2 regions of the Pseudomonas sp. TH08 genome follow, and region 2 is predicted to be linked to the other one. Evidence: predicted binding sites of a transcription regulator. Region 2 holds the regulator's gene; the other holds the start of a gene.

Region 1 (6,123 bases), on a different contig from region 2:
ACCGGACGTGCGCAGATCGATCAACTGCACACCCTCGACACCCTGAAAACCCGCGACTTCCTCAAATGGCAGCAAGTGGTGGTGGAAGGCCTGAACTATCAGCACGGCGACAGCCTGTCGATCGACAAGGTCAACCTGTTCCAGCCGTATGTGCGCTTCATGATCAACGATGACCGCACCACCAACATCGATGACCTGCTGATTCCACAGCCTGCCGACAGCGGAGCAAAAACCGCCGCGGCCAAACCGGCCAGCAAAGACAAGCCGTTGGGCATTCACATCGGCGGCATCGCCATCAATGACGGTTCCGCCAACTTCGCCGACTTCAGCCTGACGCCGAACTTCGCCACCGCCGTCCAGCAACTTAACGGCCAGATCGGCACCATCGACAGTCGTCAGACGAAACCAGCCAGCGTCGACATCAATGGCAAGGTCGACCGCTATGCACCAGTGACCATCAAGGGCGCGGTCAATCCATTCGACCCGATGGCCAGCCTCGATATCACCACCAGTTTCAAACGGGTCGAACTGACCACCCTGACGCCCTATTCCGGCAAGTTCGCCGGTTACCGCATCCGCAAGGGCCGGCTCAATCTCGACCTGCATTACCTGATCACCAAGGGCCAGCTCAAAGCCGAGAACAAAGTGGTGGTCGAGCAACTGCAACTCGGCGAGAAAGTCGACAGCCCGGATGCCGTCAGCTTGCCGCTGAAACTGGCGATCGCCTTGCTCAAGGACGTCGACGGCAAGATCTCCATCGAACTGCCGGTGACCGGCGACTTGAACAACCCGCAGTTCAGCGTGATGCCGATTGTCTGGCAGACCCTGCGCAACCTCATCGTCAAAGCTGCAGCCGCCCCATTCAAACTGATTGGCGGACTGATTAGCGGCGGCGGTTCCGAAGACCTCGGGACGGTGTCCTTCGCGCCTGGCTCAAGTGACTTGAGCAAGGATGCCCAAGGTGCGCTGGACAAGTTGTCCCAAGCGCTCAAGGCACGTCCGGCCCTGCGCCTGGAAATCGAAGGCACTGCCGCGAAAAGCAGCGACGGCCCATTGCTCGCCGAACAGCGTCTGGAACGTGAATATCAGTACAACTACTACAAGATGCTCCAGCGTCGCGGCGACAAGGTGCCGGCCCAGGCATCGTTGCTGCAGGTGCCGGACGGCGAAAAAGGCCCGCTGCTTGAAGGCATCTACCGCACCCGCCTGAAAACTCAGCCTCCGGCCGAATGGAAGGATCTGGGCAAGGAAGAACGCACGGCGAAAATGCGCGCAGGCGTGATCAGCTTCTGGAGCGGCAGCGATGTATTGCTGCGTCAGTTGGGTCAGGATCGCGCCAGCAGCATCAAGGACTATCTGGTCGACAAAGGCCAGTTGGCGGACGACCGCGTGTATTTCATCGACGCCAACCTTGGCGAGTCTGAAAGCGATGGTCGTGTAGTGACACAAATGCACCTGGATGCCGAGTGATGAAGCGCCAATGGCTGGCCGCGCTGACACTGAGCTTCGCTGCCGGCCATGCCGTGGCGTCCGACACGCTGCGCTGTGGCAGCCAATTGATCAGCCTCGGCGATCGCTCCAGCGAAGTGCTGCAAAAGTGTGGCGAACCAGTCAGCCGCGACGTGCTGGGCTACAAGCGTAGCGCCAATCGCCGGGAAGAGTTCCAGGTCGAGGAGTGGACGTACGGGCCGAGCAACGGCATGTACCAATACCTGCGCTTTGAAGGCAATCGCCTGCGGCAGATCAACAGCAAACGCGGTAACTGAAAGATCAAAAGATCGCAGCCTGCGGCAGATCCTACAGGGATCGTATCCCATGTAGCAGCTGCCGCAGGCTGCGATCTTTGCTTCCACACAATAAAACAGGCCCCGACACGAATGGCGGGGCCTGTAATGGTCACTTCCGTGTGACCGTTCGCATGAACTCTAAAGTGGCGGCAGACGTATTGCTCGGCCCGTCTGTCGCGCCTTCTCCCGGTCCAGGCGAGAAGTCATGCCTTACTCGGCTTTCAGGCCGTCAGCGGAGACCGCTTTGACGCCTTTGATTTTCTTGGTGATGTTCACCGCGGTGGTTTTCTGAGCTTCGGTGATAGCTACAGTCGACGACAGCGATACCACACCTTTGTTGGTTTCTACTTTGATGTCGGTGCCTGGGATGCCTTTTTCGGTAACCAGGTCGCTTTTGACTTTGGTAGTGATCCAGGTATCGGAAGTAGTTTCTTTAGCCTTGGTCATTTCACCGGCGGCCAGAGTCATTGGAGCCTGGGTAGCCTGGGTGGATTGTGCAAACGCACCGGAAGCCATGGTCAGGGTCAGCGCGGTAGCAGCAGCGGCAGTGATAGCGAACTTCTTCATACGAGTAACTCCTGTTTTTCTGGAAAGTCTGCTGCGTGTCTTGTCAGCAGGGTTACTGGATATATTGCGAACGCTGTGCCAACTTTTTAAAACACATAAAATCCTTATAAATCAATACCTTATAAATAATGCAAATTTCCGGATTCATGCAAATTGCATGACATGTGCAAAATTCACATGCAAGTTGCGGTTTTTCGGAAAGTTCCTAAGGCGCTGAAATTATTGAAGCTTTTGTGAAGCGTCAGACAATGAAAAATGCCCCGCATTGCGGGGCATTTATTGCTCAGACAAGACCTGACATTACGTACCGCTGGCAGTACAGCCCTTTGGCGAGTAGTCCGCGTTAACGGTCGTAGCACAGCTCCAAACGCCCGACGTACTGCCTGTTGCAGCACCGGTACGGGTGAGCGTGATCGTTTTACCCAATACCGGCCCTGGAGCGGCAACCAGCGTGCAGGTAATCGAACCGGCACCGGTCGAAGCCGTGCCCGAAGCCGCCAGTGTGCAGTTGGAAGTAGTCGCGGTAGCGCTACCCGCGACCAGCGTCAGCGTTGGATCGGTACCTTGGTTGATGGTGTCCTCGAACGGCACTTTCAGGGCGCTGACTTCCGCCAGGCCGGCCGTCACTTTCGAGCGCGCCTGATATTTGGTGTACTGCGGCAACGCAATCGTCGCCAGAATGCCGATGATCGCGACGACGATCAGCAGCTCGATCAGGGTAAAACCTTGTTGTTTTTTCATAGACACGCTCCATGCATGAGTCGAAATCTCATGATCTGCAAAGGACGCAGCATAGCCCATGCCAACGCCTTCAGGCCCTGAGCAGTGGGCGCCGATACCGCGCTCCGCCCTTTCCTACAACCTGTAACCGCACTATCTGACACTTTTTGTCACCTGTACCCGCCGTGTTTGGCGCTGTCACTTGACTAGGCTATAAGTCATGAACTGCAAGCGTGCGGAATCCCCATGAATGACATCGCTCTGAGCGGTCTGGCCAAACAATTGGTGCAGGCTGAACTGCTGACGGAAAAAAGTGCACAACAAGCCTGGCAACAGGCCCAGCGCAATCGCCTGTCGCTGGTCAGTTATCTGGTGCAGAACAAACTGGTGAAAGGCTGGCAGGTGGCCGAGATCGCGTCAGAGCATTTCGGCATGGCGTTTCTCGACCTCAACTGCCTGGACAAGGAAACCCAGCCCAAAGGCCTGGTCAGCGAAAAACTGGTGCGCCAACACCACGCCCTGCCCCTGTGGCGGCGTGGCAACAAACTGTTCGTGGGCATATCCGATCCGAGCAATCACCAGGCGATCAACGACATCCAGTTCAGCACCGGGCTGAGCACCGAAGCCATTCTGGTCGAAGACGACAAACTCACCGATGCCATCGAAAAGTTCTTCGACACCCATGCCAGTGGTCTCGAGGAGATGGCCGACGTTGACCTCGACGGTGTCGATGTCCAGTCCATCGACGACGGCAGAGAGGATGCCATCGGCGTCATCGACGCCGATGATGCGCCGGTGGTGCGCTTCGTCCACAAGATGCTGCTGGATGCGATCAAAAGCGGCTCTTCCGACCTGCACTTCGAACCCTACGAAAAAAACTACCGCGTGCGGGTACGCACCGACGGCATTCTGCGCGAGGTGGCCAAACCACCGATTCAACTGGCCGGGCGCATTGCTGCGCGCCTGAAAGTCATGGCCAGCCTCGACATTTCCGAGCGACGCAAACCGCAGGACGGGCGAATAAAGATGCGCCTGTCAAAGAGCAAGTCGATCGACTTCCGGGTCAACACCCTGCCCACTCTGTGGGGCGAAAAAGTGGTGATCCGGATTCTCGACCCGTCCAGCGCGCAAATCGGCATTGATGCGCTCGGTTACGAGCCGGCGCAAAAAGATTTGTACATGGCCGCGCTCAAGCAGCCGCAAGGCATGATTCTGGTCACCGGCCCCACCGGGTCAGGGAAAACCGTGTCGCTGTACACCGGGCTTAATATTCTCAATACCGTCGACATCAACATCTCCACCGCCGAAGACCCGGTAGAGATCAACATGGAAGGTATCAACCAGGTCAACGTCAATCCCAAACAAGGACTCGACTTTGCTCAGGCCCTGCGCTCGTTCCTGCGTCAGGATCCGGACGTGATCATGGTCGGTGAGATCCGTGATCTGGAAACCGCCGAGATCGCCATCAAAGCGGCGCAAACCGGTCACCTCGTGCTCTCGACCCTGCACACCAACAGCGCCGCAGAAACCCTGACACGCTTGCATAATATGGGCATTCCCGGCTTCAACATTGCCACCTCGGTCAGCCTGATCATCGCCCAGCGGCTGGCGCGCAAATTATGCAGTCATTGCAAGAAGCCCATCGAAATCCCCCGTGAAGCACTGATCAAGGAAGGTTTCCCCGCGGAACGCATCGGCCATTTCACGATCTACGAGCCGGTCGGTTGCGATCACTGCAACGGCGGCTATAAGGGGCGCGTGGGGATTTATGAAGTGGTGAAGAACACAGCTGAACTGCAACGCCTGATCATGGCCGAAGGCAACTCGCTGGAAATCGACAGCCAGATGCGGCGCGACGGCTTCGACGACTTACGCACCTCAGGGCTGCACAAGGCCATGCAAGGCATCACCAGCCTGGAAGAAATCAACCGGGTCACCAAGGACTGAACATGGCGGTCAAGGCAGCGAAAATCAGCATCTACGCCTGGGAAGGTACCGACAAGAAGGGCAGCAAACTCAGCGGTGAGCTCAGCGGACATAACCCTGCACTGGTCAAGGCGCAGTTGCGCAAACAAGGCATCAATCCGGGCAAGGTACGCAAGAAGTCGGCTTCCTTATTGAGCTTCGGCAAGCGCATCAAGGCGCAGGACATCGCCCTGTTCACCCGGCAAATGGCAACCATGATGAAGGCCGGTGTGCCGCTGCTGCAGTCGTTCGACATCATCGGCGAAGGCTTCGACAACCCGGCCATGCGCAAACTGGTCGATGAGGTAAAACAGGAAGTCGCGGCCGGTAACAGCTTCGCCACGGCGCTGCGCAAGAAGCCGCAGTATTTCGACGAGTTGTATTGCAACCTGGTCGATGCCGGCGAACAGTCCGGTGCGCTCGATACCTTGCTGGAGCGTGTCGCGACCTATAAGGAAAAAAGCGAACGACTCAAAGCCAAGATCAAGAAAGCCATGACCTACCCCACCGCCGTGGTACTGGTGGCGATGGTGGTCACCGGGATTCTGCTGGTGAAAGTGGTGCCGCAATTTCAATCGGTGTTCTCCGGCTTCGGCGCAGAACTGCCGGCGTTCACGCTGATGGTCATCTCGATCTCGGAGTTCATGCAGCAATGGTGGTGGGCCGTACTCGGTGTGGTGATCGCGGCCGTGTTCGGTACTCGCCATGCACTGAAGAAATCCCAGGCGCTACGTGACCGGCGCGACACCTGGCTACTGAAACTGCCGTTGGTGGGCACGCTGATGTACAAGTCCGCCGTGGCGCGATTTGCCCGAACCTTGTCGACCACCTTCGCCGCCGGGGTGCCGTTGGTGGAGGCGCTCGACTCGGTGGCCGGTGCGACCGGCAACGTAGTGTTCAAGCGCGCGGTGCTACGGATTGGCCAGGACGTCGCCACAGGCATGCAGTTGAACTTCTCGATGCGCACCACCGGGGTCTTCCCGAACATGGCGGTACAAATGACCGCCATCGGCGAAGAGTCCGGCGCGCTGGATGAGATGCTCGACAAGGTCGCAGGGTTTTACGAAGAAGAAGTGGATAACAT
Region 2 (6,123 bases):
GCCTACGACGCCCTCGAACCGCACATCGATGCGCAGACCATGGAGATCCACTACACCAAGCATCACCAGACCTACATCAATAACCTCAACGCGGCGGTAGAAGGCACTGAGTACGCCGAGTGGCCGGTGGAAAAACTCGTCGCCAGCGTTCAGCAACTGCCGGAAAAACTTCGTGCAGCGGTGATCAATCAGGGCGGTGGTCACGCCAACCATTCGCTGTTCTGGGAAGTCATGGTGCCCAACGGCGGCGGTAAACCGGACGGCGCGCTGGCCAAGGCCATCGACGAACATCTGGGCGGTCTCGAGAGCTTCAAGGAAGCCTTCACCAAAGCCGCACTGACCCGTTTCGGCAGCGGTTGGGCGTGGCTCAGCGTGACCCCGGAGAAAAAACTGATCGTGGAAAGCAGCGGTAATCAGGACAGCCCATTGATGAATGGCAATACGCCGATTCTCGGCCTCGACGTCTGGGAGCACGCCTATTACCTGCGCTACCAGAACCGTCGCCCGGAATACATCAACGCTTTTTACAACGTGATCAATTGGCCTGAAGTGGCTGCGCGCTATCAGGCCGCACTGGTTTAAGTCTCCTATAAAAACAATCCAAGGCTGACTATGGGCACTGAAACACTGGCGATCGGAAGTGGGCGTATGTTTCGTTACGCAGTGGGATCGCTGCTGCTGTTGGCGGGTATGACCTTGCTGGTCGCTCACGGACTACAATGGCTGGATCTGGAGCCGAGACTGTCGCGGGCGTTGCAAGGCGGGGCGATCTGCGCCCTCGGCACGGCGCTCGGCGCTGTGCCGGTGCTGGTCATTCGGCGCATGCCGCAAGCACTCAGCGATACCTTGTTGGGCTTTGGTGCCGGGGTGATGCTGGCAGCGACCGCGTTTTCGCTGATCGTACCGGGTATCGCCGCCGCCGAAAGCCTGGGTCTGACGGCGTGGGGTTCCAGTGGCCTGATCTGCTTCGGCATCATGCTGGGGGCATTCGGTCTCTATCTGGTTGACCGCAAGCTGTCGGGCGCCTCGCCGGAAATGCTTGTCGGTACGCTCGAGCACCCGGTTATTCCGCCGCGGATCTGGTTATTTGTGTTCGCCATCATTGCCCATAACATCCCTGAAGGCATGGCTGTCGGCGTTTCTGCCGGCGGCGGCATGCCCGACGCGGACAGTCTGGCGATGGGCATTGCCCTGCAGGATGTGCCGGAAGGTCTGGTGATTGCGCTGGTGTTGGCCGGGGCGGGAATGTCGCGGGTCAAGGCGTTCCTGATCGGGGCGGCATCAGGCTTGGTCGAGCCGGTGTTTGCGCTGTTGTGTGCATGGCTGGTCAGCCTGGCGCAGGTGTTGTTGCCATTGGGTCTGGCGTTGGCGGCGGGGGCGATGTTGCTGGTGGTGACCCACGAAGTCATCCCGGAGTCGCGACGCAATGGTCATGACAAATTAGCCAGTCTTGGGCTGTTGATCGGGTTTTGTCTGATGATGGTGATGGATACCGCGTTGGGTTGAGTTGAATTGTGGCGAGGGAGCTTGCTCCCGCTGGGCTACGAAGCGGCCCCATTAGCCATCTGCCAGTTGCACCGCATTGACGACTGCTACGCAGCCGAGCGGGAGCAAGCTCCTCGCCACAGGCGATCAGCCGCCTTCGCCAAAATAGTCGTTGATCAGATTCACCAATGCCTGCAAGGCTTCGTCAGCCTGCTCACCTTCAGTGCTCAGATAAATTTTCGTGCCCTTGCCAGCGGCGAGCATCATCATCGCCATGATGCTTTTACCGTCGACCGTGGTCTCCGGCGTACGGCCCACTCTGATTGTGCAATCCGGAAACTGCCCGGCAACGCCAACAAACTTGGCCGACGCGCGGGCATGCAAACCCAGTTTATTGATGATTTCGATTTCCAGAGCAGGCATCGCGGTGTGAATCCTTTAAGTGAGGTCGCGGTGGCGAACCTGGACGTTCTTCAGGGTTTTCTGCAGGGCCTGACCCAAGCGTTCGGTCAGGTAGACGGAGCGGTGGTGCCCGCCGGTGCAGCCAATGGCGATGGTGACGTAAGCACGGTTGCTCGCCGCAAAGCGTGGTAGCCACTTGTGCAGGTAGGTGAAGATGTCCTGGAACATTTCTTCGACCTCCGGCTGCGCCGCCAGATAGTCGGCCACTGGCGCATCAAGCCCCGATTGCGCTCGCAGTTCCGGCTTCCAGTAAGGGTTGGGCAGGCAGCGCACGTCGAACACCAGATCCGCGTCCACCGGCATGCCGCGTTTGAAGCCGAATGACTCGACCAGAAACGCCGTGCCGGGCTCAGGCTGATTCAGCAGCCGCAGCTTGATGGTATCGCGCAACTGGTACAGGTTCAGACTGGTGGTGTTGATCTTCAGATCGGCGAGGTCGGCGATGGGGCCGAGCAGGGCTGTTTCATCTTGAATCGCTTCGGCCAGCGAGCGGTTGGCGTTGCTCAGCGGGTGGCGACGGCGAGTCTCGGAAAAACGCTTGAGCAGGGTTTCTTCATCAGCATCCAGATACAGGACATCGCACTGGATGTGTTTGCTGCGGACATCTTCAAGCAGCTCGGGAAACCGTGTCAGATGGCTTGGCAGGTTGCGCGCATCAATCGACACGGCCACCAGCGGTTGCGCCAGCTCAGTGTGGATCAGGGCACGTTCGGCCAATTCCGGCAGCAAGCCGGCGGGCAGGTTGTCGATGCAGTAATAGCCGTTGTCCTCAAGGACATCCAGGGCGGTACTTTTACCCGAGCCGGAACGGCCGCTGACAATGATCAAGCGCATGATTACTGCCCGTTTTGCTCGTCCAGTACGACCTGGTACAAGGCTTCGTTGCTCGCAGCGCTGCGCAGTTTATCGCGTACGTCCTTGCGATCGAGCATGCTGGCGATCTGACGCAGCAACTCCAGGTGCGCATCGGTGGCGGCTTCCGGGACCAGCAATACGAACAGCAGGTCAACCGGCGCGCCGTCGATGGCGTCGAAATCGATCGGCGCTTCAAGGTGCATCAAGGCGCTGATAGGCGACTGGCAACCCTTGAGGCGGCAGTGAGGAATGGCGATGCCGTTGCCAAAACCGGTGGAACCGAGTTTTTCACGGGCGATCAGGGCCTCGAAGACATCTTGCATCTCCAGATCCGGCACTTCGCGGGCGATCAGGTTGGCAATTTGTTCGAGGGCTTTCTTTTTACTGCCGCCCGGCACGTTCACGAGGGAACGGCCGGGGGTCAGGATACTTTCAAGTCGGATCATGGAGTGGGGGGTTATCGACCGGTGGCGCCCTGGAGCAGGCTCTGGGTCTTTTCCTTATGCTTTTTGAGTTGACGGTCCAGCTTGTCGGTCAGTGAGTCGATCGCCGCGTACATATCGGTATCTTCCGCATTGGCGACCACTTCGCTGCCGGGTATATGCAAGGTGGCTTCGATTTTCTGCTTCAGCTTTTCGACGCACATCGTGACTTGCACGTTGGTGATCTTGTCGAAATGTCGTTCCAGTCGTTGGAGTTTTTCCTCGATGTAGGAACGCAGAGGTTGGGTCACTTCCAGTTGGTGTCCACTGATGTTGACTTGCATACAGCTTCTCCTTCGTTGCCAGTGCATAAAGCGGCAGGCTGGATAGCCTGCCACTGGAACGCTGTAACGTGGCTTACATCAACCGCTTGCGTTCGCTCGAAGGCGCGATCCCTAAGGATTCGCGGTACTTGGCGACGGTGCGGCGAGCCACCTGAATGCCTTGTGCCTCCAGTAAACCAGCGATCTTGCTGTCACTCAACGGCTTTTTCTGATTTTCCGCCGCAACCAGTTTTTTGATGATCGCGCGGATCGCCGTGGACGAGCATTCACCGCCTTCGGAGGTGCTGACGTGGCTGGAGAAAAAGTATTTCAGTTCATAAATACCGCGCGGGGTATGCATGAATTTCTGCGTGGTCACCCGGGAGATCGTCGATTCATGCATGCCCACCGCTTCAGCGATGTCGTGCAGAACCAGCGGCTTCATGGCTTCGTCGCCGTACTCCAGAAAACCGCGCTGATGCTCGACGATCTGGGTGGCTACTTTCATCAGGGTTTCGTTGCGGCTTTGCAGGCTCTTGATGAACCAGCGAGCTTCCTGCAACTGATTGCGCATGAAGGTGTTGTCGGCGCTGGTGTCGGCGCGGCGGACAAAACCGGCGTACTGCGCGTTGACCCGCAGGCGTGGCACCGATTCCTGATTCAGCTCGACCAGCCAGCGCTCGTTGTCCTTGCGCACGATAACGTCAGGGACGACGTACTCGGCTTCGGTGGATTCGATCTGCGAGCCCGGACGCGGATTGAGACTTTGCACCAGTTCGATGACCTGGCGCAGTTCGTCTTCCTTGAGTTTCATGCGGCGCATCAACTGGCTGTAATCGCGGCTGCCCAGCAAGTCGATGTAATCGCTGACCAGGCGTTTGGCTTCCGCCAGCCAAGGAGTCTTGGCCGAGAGTTGGCGCAATTGCAACAACAGGCATTCGCTGAGATTGCGCGCGCCGATGCCGGCCGGTTCGAATTGCTGGATGCGGTGCAGCACGGCTTCGATTTCGTCCAGCTCGATGTCCAGTTCCGGATCGAACGCTTCGAGGATCTCTTCGAGAGTTTCGTCCAGATAGCCCTGATTGTTGATGCAATCGATCAGGGTCACGGCGATCAGGCGATCTGTGTCGGACATCGGTGCGAGGTTCAGTTGCCAGAGCAGATGGCTTTGCAGGCTTTCGCCGGCGGAGGTGCGGGTGGTGAAGTCCCACTCGTCATCGTCGCTGCTGGGCAGGCTGCTGGCGCTGGTCTGGTAGACGTCTTCCCAGGCGGTGTCGACCGGCAGTTCGTTGGGGATGCGCTCGCTCCAGTCGCCGTCCTCAAGGTTGTCCACCGTCGGTGCGGTTTCCTGATAGGAGGGTTCCTGGATCTCAGTGTTGGGCTTCTGTTCGGTGTTGTCGGCCAGAGGATCGGAGTTGTCGAAGTCTTCGCCTTCTTCCTGGCGTTCGAGCATCGGATTGGATTCCAGAGCCTCCTGGATTTCCTGTTGCAGATCCAGGGTCGACAATTGGAGCAGGCGGATGGCCTGTTGCAGCTGCGGTGTCATCGTCAGCTGCTGGCCCATTCTCAAGACTAGCGATGGTTTCATGGCAGGGGCTTAACACCTTATTCGCCGGCGCTATGCGCCATCCACTACAGGGCGCCGAAGCGCCAAACTTAAGCAAATTATATGCCTGAAACTGAAGTGTTTGCCTAGAGCGCTGTAACAATTAAAGCGTATTAAATTGCGCTTGAACCGATACAGCGCCCCGGCGGCGCACCGGGCACTGTCGCGCTTAGAGGCGGAACTCGTGACCCAGATACACTTCCTTGACCAGATCGTTGGCGAGGATGGTCTCGGCGTCACCTTCGGCGATCAGTTGGCCGTCGTTGACGATGTAAGCGGTTTCGCAGATATCCAGTGTCTCGCGCACGTTGTGGTCGGTGATCAGTACACCGATGCCCTTGGCCTTGAGATGGTGGATGATCTGCTTGATGTCGCCGACCGAGATCGGATCGACACCGGCGAACGGTTCGTCGAGCAGGATGAATTTCGGTGCAGTGGCCAGCGCGCGGGCGATTTCCACACGGCGGCGCTCACCACCGGACAGGCTCATGCCGAGGTTGTCGCGGATGTGTGTGATGTGGAATTCCTGCAGCAGGCTTTCCAGTTCCTTGCGACGGCCGGCCTTGTCGAGCTCCTGACGGGTTTCGAGGATGGCCATGATGTTGTCGGCTACCGACAGTTTGCGGAAGATCGACGCTTCTTGCGGCAGATAGCCGATGCCGGCCTTGGCGCGGCCGTGCATTGGCTGGTGGCTGACGTCCAGATCATCGATCAGTACGCGACCCTGATCAGCCTGGACCAGGCCAACGATCATGTAGAAGCAGGTGGTCTTGCCGGCGCCGTTAGGGCCCAGCAGACCGACGATCTGACCGCTGTCGATGGACAGGCTGACATCACGCACGACCTGACGACTTTTATACGCCTTGGCCAGATGCTGAGCTTTCAGAGTTGCCATTACGGGGCCTTTTTCTGGTCGTTTTTCGGCTTCGGCTGAATCACCATGTCAATGCGCGGACGCGCTTCGGTGACT

What was found. The regulator sigma-54, encoded in region 2, starts transcription at its own class of promoters, with help from an activator protein. The targets are predictions, from matches to a motif close to ANTGGCATNNANNTTGCTNT.
Region 1: JFT91_RS01100 (pilin) is a predicted target of sigma-54. The motif match lies at 3,142-3,161, and genes of this name have one in related genera.

The regions. Positions count from the first base shown of each region.
Region 1 is NZ_JAEKEE010000001.1:227,611-233,733, forward strand. Features, by position in the region: gene JFT91_RS01085 (DUF748 domain-containing protein) at 1-1,470, shown strand, start outside; gene JFT91_RS01090 (DUF2845 domain-containing protein) at 1,470-1,766, shown strand; gene JFT91_RS01095 (BON domain-containing protein) at 1,998-2,354, opposite strand; gene JFT91_RS01100 (pilin) at 2,655-3,095, opposite strand; gene pilB (type IV-A pilus assembly ATPase PilB) at 3,321-5,021, shown strand; gene JFT91_RS01110 (type II secretion system F family protein) at 5,024-6,123, shown strand, end outside.
Region 2 is NZ_JAEKEE010000005.1:217,854-223,976, forward strand. Features, by position in the region: gene JFT91_RS24420 (superoxide dismutase) at 1-582, shown strand, start outside; gene JFT91_RS24425 (ZIP family metal transporter) at 613-1,506, shown strand; gene JFT91_RS24430 (HPr family phosphocarrier protein) at 1,633-1,908, opposite strand; gene rapZ (RNase adapter RapZ) at 1,924-2,781, opposite strand; gene ptsN (PTS IIA-like nitrogen regulatory protein PtsN) at 2,784-3,248, opposite strand; gene hpf (ribosome hibernation-promoting factor, HPF/YfiA family) at 3,260-3,568, opposite strand; gene JFT91_RS24450 (RNA polymerase factor sigma-54) at 3,642-5,135, opposite strand; gene lptB (LPS export ABC transporter ATP-binding protein) at 5,323-6,048, opposite strand; gene lptA (lipopolysaccharide transport periplasmic protein LptA) at 6,048-6,123, opposite strand, start outside.